3 regions of the Exiguobacterium sp. s95 genome follow, and region 2 is predicted to be linked to each of the others. Evidence: predicted binding sites of a transcription regulator. Region 2 holds the regulator's gene; each other region holds the start of a gene.

Region 1 (4,459 bases), on a different contig from region 2:
GTGAACGGGAAAACGATTGGTGTACTCCAAGTGACTCAGTTCTCTGACCCGACTGCAGAAGAGTTCGAAAAGCAACTCGCTGCTCTCGAAGCGAAGAATATCGATGGACTCGTCATTGACGTCCGGGGAAACCCGGGCGGACTGTTGACGGCAGTTTCGAAAATGATTGCGCCATTCATTCCGAAAGATACACCGATTTTCCAGGTCGAAGACAATAAAGGCGACCGGACGCAGGAATTCGGGAAGGCGGACGCGAAGAAACCTTATAACATCGTCGTGTTGGAAGATAGCGGTTCCGCGTCAGCGTCAGAAATTTTAGCCGCCGGTCTGAAAGAAGGCGCCGGTGCAGAAGTCGTCGGTACAAAGTCATTCGGTAAAGGGATCGTCCAAAGTGCGTATGACTTAAAAGATGGCAGTGACCTGAAGCTGACAACGAACAAATGGTTGACGCCAGACGGGAACTGGATTCACAAAAAAGGGGTTAAACCGACCGTTGAAGTCAAACAACCCGCGTATTTCAATGTCACGAAAATATTGACGGATGACAAAGCGCTCAATGTCGGGGACTATGGAAAATCTGTCGAGAATGCACATCTCGTGCTCGAAGCGATCGGTTACGATCCGAAAGGGCAGGATGGGTATTATGGCGACACGATGAAACAAGCAGTCGAACAACTTCAAAAAGATGCCAAGCTCGAAGTCACGGGTAAGATTGACCCGGTGACGGCTTCCGAGATGGAGACACGTCTTTTGAAAAAGTTAGAAGACTCGAAAAATGATGTACAACGCATCAAGGCACTTGAAGTTGCTGCTGAATAAATCACGGAAAGAGGTCTGAATGGGCGTGGAATTATTCGATGGAATCGGTTGGACAGTGATTAGTCTTATCGCTAGTCCAATCCTGTGGTTAGCCATTCTAGTCAGTGTTGTAATCGGTATTCGTCGCGTCAGGCGAGAACGGAACTTGTTCCGCTCGAAATCACGCGATCAACGGACCGACATTTTTGAGACATTACTGCCCGGTCTGCTCGTCGGGATTGTTTTATCTGCAATCAGTTTGAGTTTACAGGTGACCGTCAGCCCGGTCTTCATTGTCGCCTTTACGGCGCTCGCTGCCGTGACATTAGTGATTGGCGTCGTCCGGTTTAACTTGCCGCTTTGGCCGCTCAGCGTTTTGGCACTTATCGGGTGGTTCGTGACGGATGAACGGATGGACGGGATTAAAGAGGTCGACGCGACGACGTTGCTGTTGCTTGCGAGCTTGACGCTGCTGGCAGAATTGGCGCTCGTCGCGTGGCGCGGTCAAAAGCAGTTGTCCCCATCACTCGTCTTATCGAAGCGGGGGCGTTTCATCGGTGGGTTGTCCGCGAACAAACTGTGGTTGATTCCGTTGCTCGTCATTGTTCCAGGCAGTAGTCTCGAGGAATGGTTTCCGCGGTTCGCTTTTCCGGAGTACGTCCCGCTCGTGCTCTTTTTCCCGCTCGGCTTCAGTTTTCTGTTCACAGGAAAATTGCCGGCTGAGTTGATGCGTCCATTGATTCGGGGTCGCGTCATCACATTGTTACTCGCGGTCTTGTTGACACTGGGTGCGTACGTGACGAACCGGGAAGAATGGTTATTCGGTCTACCGCTCCTGCTCGTCTTGCACATCATCTTGCACCAACGGGTCAAACGCTTGAACCGTTCAGCGACGCCGATTTTCCTCAATGGAAAACGGGGTGTCGTCATCCTGGGGACGTTCCCTGGATTACCGGCATCAGAAATGGGGCTCGTACCCGGAGAAGCCATCTATAAGGTCAACGGTGATTTTGTTGATTCCGAGACGAGCTTCTATGAAGCGATTCAAAAGCATAAACCATACTTACGTCTCGAAGTGATGAATCATAATGGAGATGTTCGGTTTGCGCAACGGGCTTTTTATGAACAAGATCATCATGAACTCGGCATCATGTTCGTCAGTGAGCCGGGGAATCGCCGGACGAAAATTCGAACGCTTCAATAATGAGCATCCTCTATCACGTGAGTGGTAGGGGATGTTGTTGTTTCTTGAGTGAACTTTATCTTTTTCAGAGATAATCCGTACCGGGACTTTTTCTTTTTTGGAAAAACGGGTAACTTCCTAGAAGGAGCACTTCATAATCGAATGTTTGTTCGTAAAGTGATACAATAAAGATAGATTTTTTACGGAATGAGGGGGAAGTTAGCGATGGATTTTGAGTTAGTGTCACCATTTGAACCAGGCGGCGATCAGCCGGCTGCCATTAAACAATTGGTCACCGGCGTCAAGAACGGCGAGCGGCATCAAACGTTACTCGGAGCGACCGGAACCGGTAAGACGTTCACCGTCTCGAACGTCATCAAAGAGATTAAAAAGCCGACGTTAGTCCTGGCGCATAATAAAACACTGGCCGGGCAACTGTACTCGGAGTTCAAAGAATTTTTCCCGAACAACGCGGTCGAGTACTTCGTCAGCTTTTATGATTACTATCAACCGGAAGCGTATGTCCCGTCGACGGACACGTTCATCGAAAAAGACTCGTCCATCAACGATGAGATTGATAAACTCCGTCACTCGGCGACATCTTCCTTGTTTGAGCGAGATGACGTCTTGATCGTTGCGTCCGTCTCGTGTATCTACGGTCTCGGTAACCCGGAAGAATACAATAATCACGTGTTGTCGCTTCGTGTCGGCAACGAGATGGGGCGTAACGAGATGCTCCGTCGTTTGATTGACATTCAATATGAACGAAATGACATCGACTTCCAGCGCGGGCGGTTTCGTGTCCGTGGTGATGTCGTCGAGATTTTCCCGGCGTCACGAGACGAACAATGTGTCCGTGTCGAATTTTTTGGTGACGAAATCGAACGGATTCGCGACATGGATCCGTTGACAGGTGAAATCATCGCCGATCGTGAACATATCTCAATCTTCCCGGCGTCCCACTTCGTGACGGGGGACACACGTCTTCAAAAAGCAATCGCGAACATCGAAGTCGAACTTGAGACGCAACTCGCGAAGATGCGTGAAGACGGGATGTTACTTGAAGCGCAACGTCTTGAGCAACGGACGAACTACGATCTCGAGATGATGCGTGAAATGGGTTACTGCTCAGGAATTGAAAACTATTCCCGTCATTTAAACCTGATGCCGGAAGGATCGACGCCGTATACGCTCATCGATTACTTCCCGAAAGACTTCTTGCTCGTCGCCGATGAGTCGCACGTCACGTTACCGCAAATCCGCGGGATGTATAACGGTGACCAGGCGCGGAAACAAGTCCTCGTCGAGCATGGTTTCCGTTTGCCGTCAGCGAAAGATAACCGGCCGCTTCGTTTTGAAGAGTTTGAAGAGAAGGTCAGTCAAGCAATTTATATCTCAGCGACGCCGGGACCTTATGAGCTCGAGCACTCAAAAGAGATGGTTGAACAAATTATTCGTCCGACGGGACTCGTCGATCCGACAATCGAGATTCATCCGATCACGGGTCAAATCGATTACTTGATGGACAACATCCGGGACCGCGTTGCGAAAAATGAACGGGTTCTCGTGACGACATTGACGAAAAAAATGTCGGAAGACTTGACCGATTATTTAAAAGAGAACGGTGTCAAGGTCAACTACATGCACTCGGAAATCAAGACGCTCGAACGGATTGAAATCATTCGCGATCTGCGGCTTGGTAAGTATGACGTACTCGTCGGGATCAATCTGCTTCGTGAAGGACTCGATATTCCGGAAGTGTCGCTCGTGACGATTCTCGATGCGGATAAAGAAGGTTTCTTACGGTCCGAGCGATCATTGATTCAGACGATCGGACGGGCGGCCCGGAACTCGGAAGGGCACGTCGTCCTGTTTGCAGACAAGATTACGGATTCGATGCAACGGGCAATGGATGAGACGGAACGTCGGCGCAACATTCAGCTCGCGTTCAATAAAGAACACGGCATTACGCCGAAAACGATTCAAAAAGACGTTCGCGGTGTCATCAGTACGACGATTGAAAGTGATGATACGGTCGAAAAACTGGAGAAATTCAATAAACTGAAAAAACCGGAGCGCGAAACGCTACTCGAACAGTTGGATCAAGAGATGCGACAAGCAGCGAAAGACATGCAATTCGAGCGCGCAGCAGAGCTTCGAGATCTTATATTAGAATTGAAAGCAGGTGCCTAAGTTGGGAGACAAGAAAAACAAGATTATCATCAAAGGCGCTCGCGTCAATAACCTTCAAAACATCGATGTCGAAATCCCGCGCGATCAGCTCGTCGTCTTGACGGGCTTATCGGGATCCGGTAAGTCATCACTCGCGTTCGATACGATTTATGCGGAAGGGCAACGACGTTATGTCGAAAGCCTCTCCGCTTATGCACGCCAGTTTTTAGGGCAGATGGATAAACCGGACGTCGATGCGATTGAGGGACTTAGTCCGGCAATTTCGATCGATCAAAAAACGACGAG
Region 2 (4,459 bases):
ACATTAAAATGAATGCGCTCTCTATTGCCCTTTTCAAGCGACTTTCATGATACACATTACTGATTTTCCCATTAAAAAAGCTACCTCGCTCACGGATTGAGCGACGCAGCTTTCATTCATACAAAACTTGCTTACTGTTTATTGCGTTCTTCTTCTTGTGCTTGCTTCAATTTTTCAGGCGTAACATCCGTTCCTTCTTCATCAACGATTTTGATGCCCATCATTTGATTTTTGAACGAACCACGAAATGCTTCTAAATAGGCCGTTCTTAATTCTTTTTGTTCCGCCGTCTCAGCTTCCGTTAACGGTTCGACTTTTGATTTATTGGCAAGTTCATTAATTCGATCGAGTTGTTCTTGTGATAACATAATATCCCTCTTTCTCTTTGACTCAACGTGGAGCACTTTAATAGTAACCTTACTGTAAAAGACCCGAAAAAAAAAAGCAAGTTTGTCGCGTCAAGATGACACAACACCTGCTTTCATTCATAAGACTGGACAACTTCTTTATATTCAAGATAACGCCGATTGACCGTCGCTTTCGAAATATCATGCCCCATGCCGCGTAAGGTCGTCGCGATGTCAGCAAACGTCAAACCAAGTTCACGTAATCGAACGATTTCTTCAATCGGGACTTCCTTTCGACTGCGGCCGGCATTCTCGCCTTGCCGATTGAGATTTTGTTCGGGTCTAAAACCATTATCGACAGCCCGTCGCATGCCGCGTGCGATTTTTGCATTGTGGAGCTTACGCTGGTATTCCTCAACGAGTGAAACGATTTCGAGGACCATCGCTTCCGCATCTGCCAGTTGGTATTCACCGTCTGACTCCATCGTCATCAACTGGACATCATGTTTTTTGAACGTATGCAAAATCGCGATTTTGGCGTTTCCTCGTCCGATTCGTGTATCGTCCGTCACGAGCACCGCTTCCACCAGATGACGCGTTACATAATCAAGAACGGTCAACATCCCTTCTCGCTCTACATCATAGCCACTTTCTTTTTCGACGATGATATCTATGATTTCAAATCCTTTTGTTAAAGCGAGTCCCGACAGTTCTGCTCTTTGCCGCTCCAGTGAGCTCTCTTGTGCTTCTTTTTCCGTCGAGACGCGACAGTAGATTACTACTTTCATCGTACCTCACACCCCTGTTCGTTCATTCAACAACTTTTATATTCTGTCATTGTTGTGCGATTGGTACAACGATTTTGTCTTTCGAAATGACATGTTTTGTTTCGAGCTCATTGTTCTTGATCAGCCAGTCGATGTATTCTTGATTCGTCATCGAACCATCATTGTAGACTTCAGCTACTTGTTCGACTGTTACGTTCTCATCTACCGTGACTGACGCCGTAAGTAATCGGTGGACCTTTTCATCCGGTCGTGGTGTTAAAAGAAAAAGAATGAAAGCAAAACTGAGCGTATAAAACAGAATTGAAAAGGCATGAGTACGAATAGAATGAATCATCATGAATCCCTCCAAATAGGTTATTAGAATAAATGTTCTCGGAACAATTGTTCGCATAATCTATAATAAACACAGAACCAGTGTTCGGTCAATACAAAAACATCGAACAATTGTTTGTGCGCTCATTTGTTCTATGTTATAGTAATTCTAGAAACATATATTCCTAAATCCTAAAAAAACCAATCCGGAAAGAGGTGGCAATTCGTATGCGGAAAATGTCTAAACGTCAACAAGAAATCCTTGACTACATCATCGCTGAAGTGAAGTTAAAGGGCTATCCACCTTCAGTTCGCGAAATTGGTGAAGCTGTTGGTCTTGCTTCAAGCTCAACGGTACACGGTCATTTGGATCGTCTAGAAAAACGTGGACTGATTCGCCGTGACCCGACGAAACCACGCGCGATTGAAATATTGCTTGATAAACCTGAAGAAATCAACGAAGCGATCGTCCATGTCCCCGTTATCGGCAAGGTAACTGCCGGACTTCCGATCACTGCGATTGAAAACATAGAAGAGCATTTCCCACTCCCTGCACATTATGTAGGAAATGAAACCGTCTTTATGTTGACGATTGATGGCGAATCGATGATTAATGCAGGTATTCTTGATGGCGATCGTGTTATCGTGCGTCAACAAAACACAGCAGAAAACGGGGAGATTGTCGTTGCGATGACCGAAGATAGTGAAGCGACAGTCAAACGGTTCTTCTTAGAAGATCAACAGGTACGTCTTCAACCAGAAAATGACTCGATGGACCCGATGTATTTCGATAACGTGTCGATTCTTGGCAAGGTCATCGGCGTTTACCGGACGATTCACTAAGAGAGGGACCAGCTAAGCTGGTCTTTTTTCATGCCTTCTGGAAATGTACATGATACGGTCAACTCCGTTGCCCTAACGGGATATGTTGTTTATTCGGTCGCAACGAACCAAACGGATTGGCTCCCGACCGCTGTCGGAATCGCCGTCGGGACCTTATGGCTTTCGCCCGACTTAGACTTAAAATCGGAACCTTACTATCGTTTTGGCCCTTTGCGTGTCCTTTGGATGCCATACGTTAAAATTATGCCGCACCGCTCCATCTGGTCGCATGGCTTAATCATCGGAGATGTCATCCGCCTACTCTACAGTGCCGCTTTATTGATTCCGCTACTCTTTTTAGCCTTCTATAGTGAAATCATCCAAGCAAGCACGGTCGACTCATTGATTGACGTCATGCCTGCTTTTATTATCGGTGTGATGACCGCAAGTACGATTCATATCATCCTTGATCATACGAGTAGTTGGTTCCGCCCTAAAAAGAAACGAAAAAAACGTCGATCCTGACTTTTTCCATTCAATCATGGAAAAAGTCTTTTTATTATCCAATTCTAATTTTTTTAAACCTAAATATTGAAAATTTCGATTCCTATATTTCAATTATTTGTATTGAAAACGTTATCAATTCGGGTTAGGTTTAAATAGAAAGGCATTATTCGCTTTAATCCAAAGGGAGGGTTTTTGCATGAGTAATTTTATTAGTGAGATGATGGGAACATTGATTCTCGTCCTACTCGGGGATGGCGTCGTCGCCGGTGTCGTTCTGAAGAAAACCAAGTCTGAAAATGGTGGCTGGATTGTCATCACGCTCGCTTGGGGTCTCGCCGTTATGACCGGTGTTTACGTCGCGGCATCCAGTGGTGCCCACTTGAACCCAGCGGTTACTTTGTCGCTCGCGCTCAATTCTGACTTACCGTGGGCAGATGTACCTATCTATATCGCTGCTCAACTTGTCGGAGCATTCCTTGGCGCAGTACTCGTTTGGCTTCATTACATGAAACATTTTGAAGCGACAGAAGATCAAGCCGCAAAACTCGGTGTCTTCGCGACAGGTCCAGCAATCCGTCATACGGGATCAAACTTAGTATCTGAGATCATCGGGACATTCGTTCTCGTCTTTGGTATCTTGGCGCTTGGAGCGAATACGTTTGCAGACGGACTCAATCCATTGATCGTCGGTCTCCTCGTAGTCGTCATCGGTCTTTCGCTTGGTGGTACGACGGGTTATGCAATCAACCCTGCCCGTGACCTTGGTCCACGTATCGCCCACGCGATCTTACCGATTCCGGGTAAGGGATCATCAGACTGGGGTTACTCATGGATTCCGATTGTCGGACCAATCATCGGAGGCGCAATCGCCGTCTTCATCTATCAACTGCTATTTTGATTGAGCATTAGGTATCTTAACTATTCAAGGGGGACTCACAGATGGAAAACAAGTATATTTTAGCACTCGACCAAGGAACGACAAGCTCACGCGCCATCATTTTCGATCATGATGGTCAAATCGTCAACTCTGCTCAACGTGAATTCAAACAATACTTCCCACAACCAGGCTGGGTCGAGCATGATGCAAATGAAATCTGGGGTTCGATTTTAGCAGTCATGGCGGATGCACTCGGAACGGCTGACATCAAACCGAGTCAAATCGCGAGCATCGGAATTACGAACCAACGTGAAACGACAGTCGTCTGGAACAAGGAAACGGGAAAACCAGTTTATCATGCCCTTGTCTGGCAATCGCGTCAAACGGCCGACATTTGTGATGAGCTAAAAGAACAAGGACTCAATCAAAAATTCCGCGATAAAACTGGCTTACTCATCGATGCCTACTTCTCAGGAACAAAAGTCAAATGGATTCTAGATAACGTCGATGGTGCACGTGAGCAAGCAGAGAACGGGGAACTGCTCTTCGGTACAATCGATACGTGGCTCGTCTGGAAGCTCTCAGGTGGAAAAACACATATCACAGACTACACGAATGCCTCACGGACACTCATGTACAACATTTACGAACAACAATGGGATGACGAGTTACTTGAAATCCTGACTGTTCCTAAATCGATGTTGCCAGAAGTCCGTCAATCAAGTGAAGTCTACGACAACACAGTCCCGTATCACTTCTTCGGCTTCGAAGTTCCAATCGCCGGCATCGCCGGTGACCAACAAGCT
Region 3 (4,459 bases), on a different contig from region 2:
GGCGTACAGGTGGGTTCTTTGATATAAACAAAGTAATAGAAGAAGGGAGATAGTAGGATGCCACATAACATCACGGAAGAAACGTTAGCTCTTATTCCTCAGTACGGTCAATACGGGGAACCGCAAACACTACTTATTAAAGAACGGTCGGAACTTGTGCTCGAAGGACATCCGATCAAACTGATTGAAGAATCATGTTTGTATTTTGGTTCTTCGATGCGAGGAAGAATTGAAGCAGCACGACATATCTTAGGACCAAACCGAAAAACGCCGGTTTTAATTGATTGGCAAGCACAAACCATCTTCTTTCCGACGACAGCTAAAGAAAAGGCGGAGTGCATCTGGATTAACTTTAAACAAATGAAGACCGTTAAGAAGAGTGGCGGAAAGGTGCAAGTCGAGTTTCAAACAGGACAGCGGATTGATACGGCCGCATCTGCCTATAGTATTGAACGACAGCGGATTAAAACCCTAGAATTAGCTTACGAAATGCAACGACGCTTCCAGGGGACGGGACATGAACACGTTTAAAAAGTGCAGAAAAGTGGAACACTCTAACAGGAAACGTTACCAATGAGAGCGAAATGAACTTGAGTAGAAACTGAATGCGCATTGAAGGGGAGGTGAAGCGGCCGATCTGGTCGCTACACGATGAATGAATCATATGAATGGTTAAACCGTAGAAAATTACAGCCGGGCTTCGGTGTTAATGGAGGACGCCGTTTTATTAGTTCACGGATCGTCCGTCCAGAAAACACGCCCGGCAAACGAATTAAAGATATTAAGCGAACACGCCAACTCATCGTCGACGAGGCAGGAAATCGACGTTGGGTGACAAAGCGAGTAGTCGTCACAGATGCATCAAAACATATGACGATTAACCGCCGCACATCGATTGCGCAAAAAGAAGTAACAGAATCTCGCTTAGAGCAAGTGAAGCAAAAATTATCTTCGAAGAAAGTATTGATTCCCGTTTTAGCGGCGACAGGGCTTGCCGTTGCCGGAGGGGTACTCGCATATGTACTTCGTCGCAAAAAAAGAAACACTCCCGAGAGTGAATAAACAAGCGTATAAGAAAAAAGCCGCGTCCCTCATTTAATCCAGGGACGCGGCTTTCTCTATACATAACCTATCTTAAAGGAAACGTTTTCGAATCGAAGTTGAGAGTGCTTTCTCTGCAATTTCTTCGAGCTGTTTCAAATTCGTCGCGTCAAAACTATCATTATAGAAGCGACCAACGAATTCGACACGATCATAATCGAGTTCCTTGAAAATCAAATGCTTGTGGTCATCATAAAAGACGACACGGAAGTAATCAGAACCGCGCTCTAATGTGACGAGTCCTTTAATATGTTCGAGTTTCTTTTGCTCGTCAGACTTTTCTTCTTCAACCGGTTCCTCTGCAGTTTTCGCCTCTGCTTGTTCGAGTGCCGATTTCACTAAATCAGGTTTCTTATCTTGTTCTTCAGTCATAATTATCGCCTCCATCTTTCATTTTACATGGAAATGGACAGATGAGAAAGAAAAATCCCTCACGGTTCCTGATGAGCCTCACAAATCCGTAAGACGTTTAATGCACCAATTCGTAAGCGCTCCATCAAACGTTCAGCTACAGCTCGATTGGAAAGTGTCTCATAGATGGCCACTTCCATCAACTCCATCCAGCGAAAGGCGTGTTGCTGTTCAATTGGTAAGAGTCGGTGAATCATCGCTAAATTCGTCCGCGAATCATCTAACTCATATTGGCGTGGACCACCTGTTAAGTGTGTCAAAAAAATAACTTGCGCCTGCTCGACACGTTGACGATCATCAGGAAAAATCGGACGAAGTATGGGGTCGGCATAAACAAGTTGATAAAAGCGAGCGACTAGCTGTTCAAGCATCGGTTGTTTTCCGATGTCATCATATAGCATGGTATTCCTCCTGTCTAACTAATTTTAATTGGCTTCAGTGTAGCAAAAATAAGTAGAAAAATATAGCTTCAAAAACGGACGTTTGTTCGTGTTTTATGAGATAATGACGTATACAAAAACGAGCTAAGGGAGGAACTGATGACCATGAATCATATGCACCTCGGTCGTGCCGGAACCGGAAAAACCACAAAATTAATAGAGACTGTAATCAATGAGCTCGAGGAGCGACCACTTGGAGAGCCGATTTATTTTATCGTCCCCGATCAAATGTCATTTGAGATGGAACGTCGAATTGCGACGGATGCCCGCCTATCTGGATTAGTACGGATGGAAGTCATGAGTTTGCGGCGCTTTGCTTTTCATATCATGCGGGATCATGGCAATCAGGCGATTCCGTTTTTAGACGAGACAGGGACACAGTTGTTATTACGTCAAGTCGTCGAAGAAGTTGAAAATGAGTTAAAGATTTTCAAACGGACAAAGAATATGCCCGGGTTTTACAAGGGGCTTGATGAACTGATCGCTACGTTCAAACGTTCGCTCGTCGCTCCAGACATGTTACGTCAAATTAGCGGACTTTCTCCGGAACGCTCGCCGAAACTAAATGATTTAGCTCTGATTTATGAGCGGTTCTCAGAACGCATCGTGGATAAAGCGCTTCATGCAGATGATTACTATACAACGTTACTCGACTTGTTACCGACAGCAGGTCTTGGTAATACACAATTCTTTATTGATGGTTTCTATGAGTTTTCGTTACAGGAACAACAGGTGTTGCTTAAATTGATGGAACTAGCAAAAGAAGTGCATATCAGCTTTACAATCGATGTGAGCGATCCCTATGCGAAACAGACGGAGTTTGGGGTCTCCCAACGTTGTTATATGCAATTGCTCGAACAGATGCAAGACCGACAGCTCGAGCATGAAGAGGTCCATTATGAACGGACGATTAAGTTCAAGTCGGAAGGACTACAAACATTAGAACAATCATTGATGAGTCCTGCCTATCCTCCTGTCGATCATGAAGTGGACGGGGTCACGGTGACAGCTGCCGTCAATCGCCAAGTCGAAACGGAAGCCGCTGTCCGCCAGGCAATCCAACTCGTGCGCCAGCATGGTTACCGGTTCAATGAAATTGCTTTTATCGTACGACATCTTGAACCGTATGCGGATCATTTAGAACGTGCGTTTCAGCTCTATGATATTCCGTATTTCCTTGATAAGCGGGAAACGATGATTCATCATCCGATTGTTGAATTGATTCAGTCTGCTTTAGAGCTCGTCGTCGCCGGTTACCGTGAAGAAGCAGTCTTTCGTCTGCTGAAAACGGAATTGATGCCACTCCCGGCAGATGATCAACGGCTCGCGCTTGATCGATTGGAGACGTTTGTCTTAGAACGTGGCATTAAAGGCACGATGTGGCAAAAGCCGTGGCAATTGAAACGACGCTTAACGGATGAAGTCAGTCTGACGGCGGAGGAACTCGAAGAAGAGGATGAGTTAAACCGGATGCGTCAATTCGTCGTCGATGCGATTACCCCGTTACAAGACCGGTTGAAGAAATCAAAAACAATGAGTGAACATACGCGTTCGCTTTATCAGTTCCTTGAAGAACACCAGTTGACAGATCGGCTGTTCAGTTGGAAACAAGAGGCGCTCGAGCGCAATGAGCTCAGTCATGCCCGGGAACATGATCAAGTATATGAAGCGGTCTTACATTTACTTGAACAACTCGAAGCAGCAGCTCCTGAGACGGAACTGTCGACAGACTTATTCGTACAAATGGTCGAAACCGGACTTGAGAGTCTGCGCTTCTCACTCGTCCCACCATCGCTCGATCAGGTCATCGCGACGGATTATGTCCGGGGGCGTTTACAACGAGTAAAAGTCGCATTTTTACTCGGCGCGAATGATGGTATGATTCCGTTCGTCGAAGACCAGTCGAAACTATTGTCGGAAGGAGATCATGATTTCCTTCACAATCATGGAGTTCCGGTCGGTAAAGCGTCACTGGATGTCTTTGATGACGAATTATACTACCTGTACCACGGAGTGACGGCACCGAGTGAATCGTTGTATATCAGTTATGCTCTTGTTGATGAGGACGGGAAGGCATTACAACCAGCCTCCATCGTGAAACAAATCAAGTACCAGTTACTGCAAGACCGTCCTGTCAAAACACACTTCGCAGAAGCAGGAGAGCATGCACCAAATGATCAATTCGATTTCGTAACTGATCCCGACCGAGCGGCGGCTGCGACGGCAATCGAGTTACGCCGTTTACAGCGCCGGTATCCGATTCAATCGTCATGGTTTGATGTCTACAATGCATTGCTCGAGAATGGTCAAGGACGAGAACGAATGGCGTTACTCGTCGATGCGTTATTTTATCAAAACCGAGCAGATGAACTTCCAGACGACTTAGCACGTTCCCTTTACGGTGACAGCATCAAGGCGAGTGTCTCTAGATTTGAGACGTATAATGCGTGTTCCTATAAGCATTTTGCACGGTATGGGCTACGTTTGAAGGAACGAAAACTATATAA

Evidence for each region. The regulator LexA, encoded in region 2, represses DNA repair genes until DNA is damaged. The targets are predictions, from matches to a motif close to CGAACATATGTTCG.
Region 1: a site for LexA is predicted at 2,141-2,154, ahead of uvrB (excinuclease ABC subunit UvrB). Genes of this name have one in related genera too.
Region 3: a site for LexA is predicted at 1,989-2,002, ahead of addB (helicase-exonuclease AddAB subunit AddB). Genes of this name have one in related genera too.

What each region holds. Positions count from the first base shown of each region.
Region 1 covers NZ_JACSMM010000002.1:115,909-120,367, forward strand. Annotated here, with positions in the region: gene KNP99_RS05250 (S41 family peptidase) at 1-819, shown strand, start outside; gene KNP99_RS05255 (PDZ domain-containing protein) at 839-2,002, shown strand; gene uvrB (excinuclease ABC subunit UvrB) at 2,207-4,174, shown strand; gene uvrA (excinuclease ABC subunit UvrA) at 4,176-4,459, shown strand, end outside.
Region 2 covers NZ_JACSMM010000001.1:50,738-55,196, reverse strand. Annotated here, with positions in the region: gene KNP99_RS00280 (DUF896 domain-containing protein) at 132-368, opposite strand; gene KNP99_RS00275 (YneB family resolvase-like protein) at 482-1,135, opposite strand; gene yneA (cell division suppressor protein YneA) at 1,182-1,469, opposite strand; gene lexA (transcriptional repressor LexA) at 1,676-2,290, shown strand; gene KNP99_RS00260 (metal-binding protein) at 2,321-2,794, shown strand; gene KNP99_RS00255 (MIP/aquaporin family protein) at 2,973-3,674, shown strand; gene glpK (glycerol kinase GlpK) at 3,716-4,459, shown strand, end outside.
Region 3 covers NZ_JACSMM010000003.1:38,408-42,866, forward strand. Annotated here, with positions in the region: gene KNP99_RS07475 (competence protein ComK) at 58-531, shown strand; gene KNP99_RS07480 (hypothetical protein) at 652-1,062, shown strand; gene KNP99_RS07485 (hypothetical protein) at 1,135-1,473, opposite strand; gene KNP99_RS07490 (truncated hemoglobin) at 1,533-1,913, opposite strand; gene addB (helicase-exonuclease AddAB subunit AddB) at 2,052-4,459, shown strand, end outside.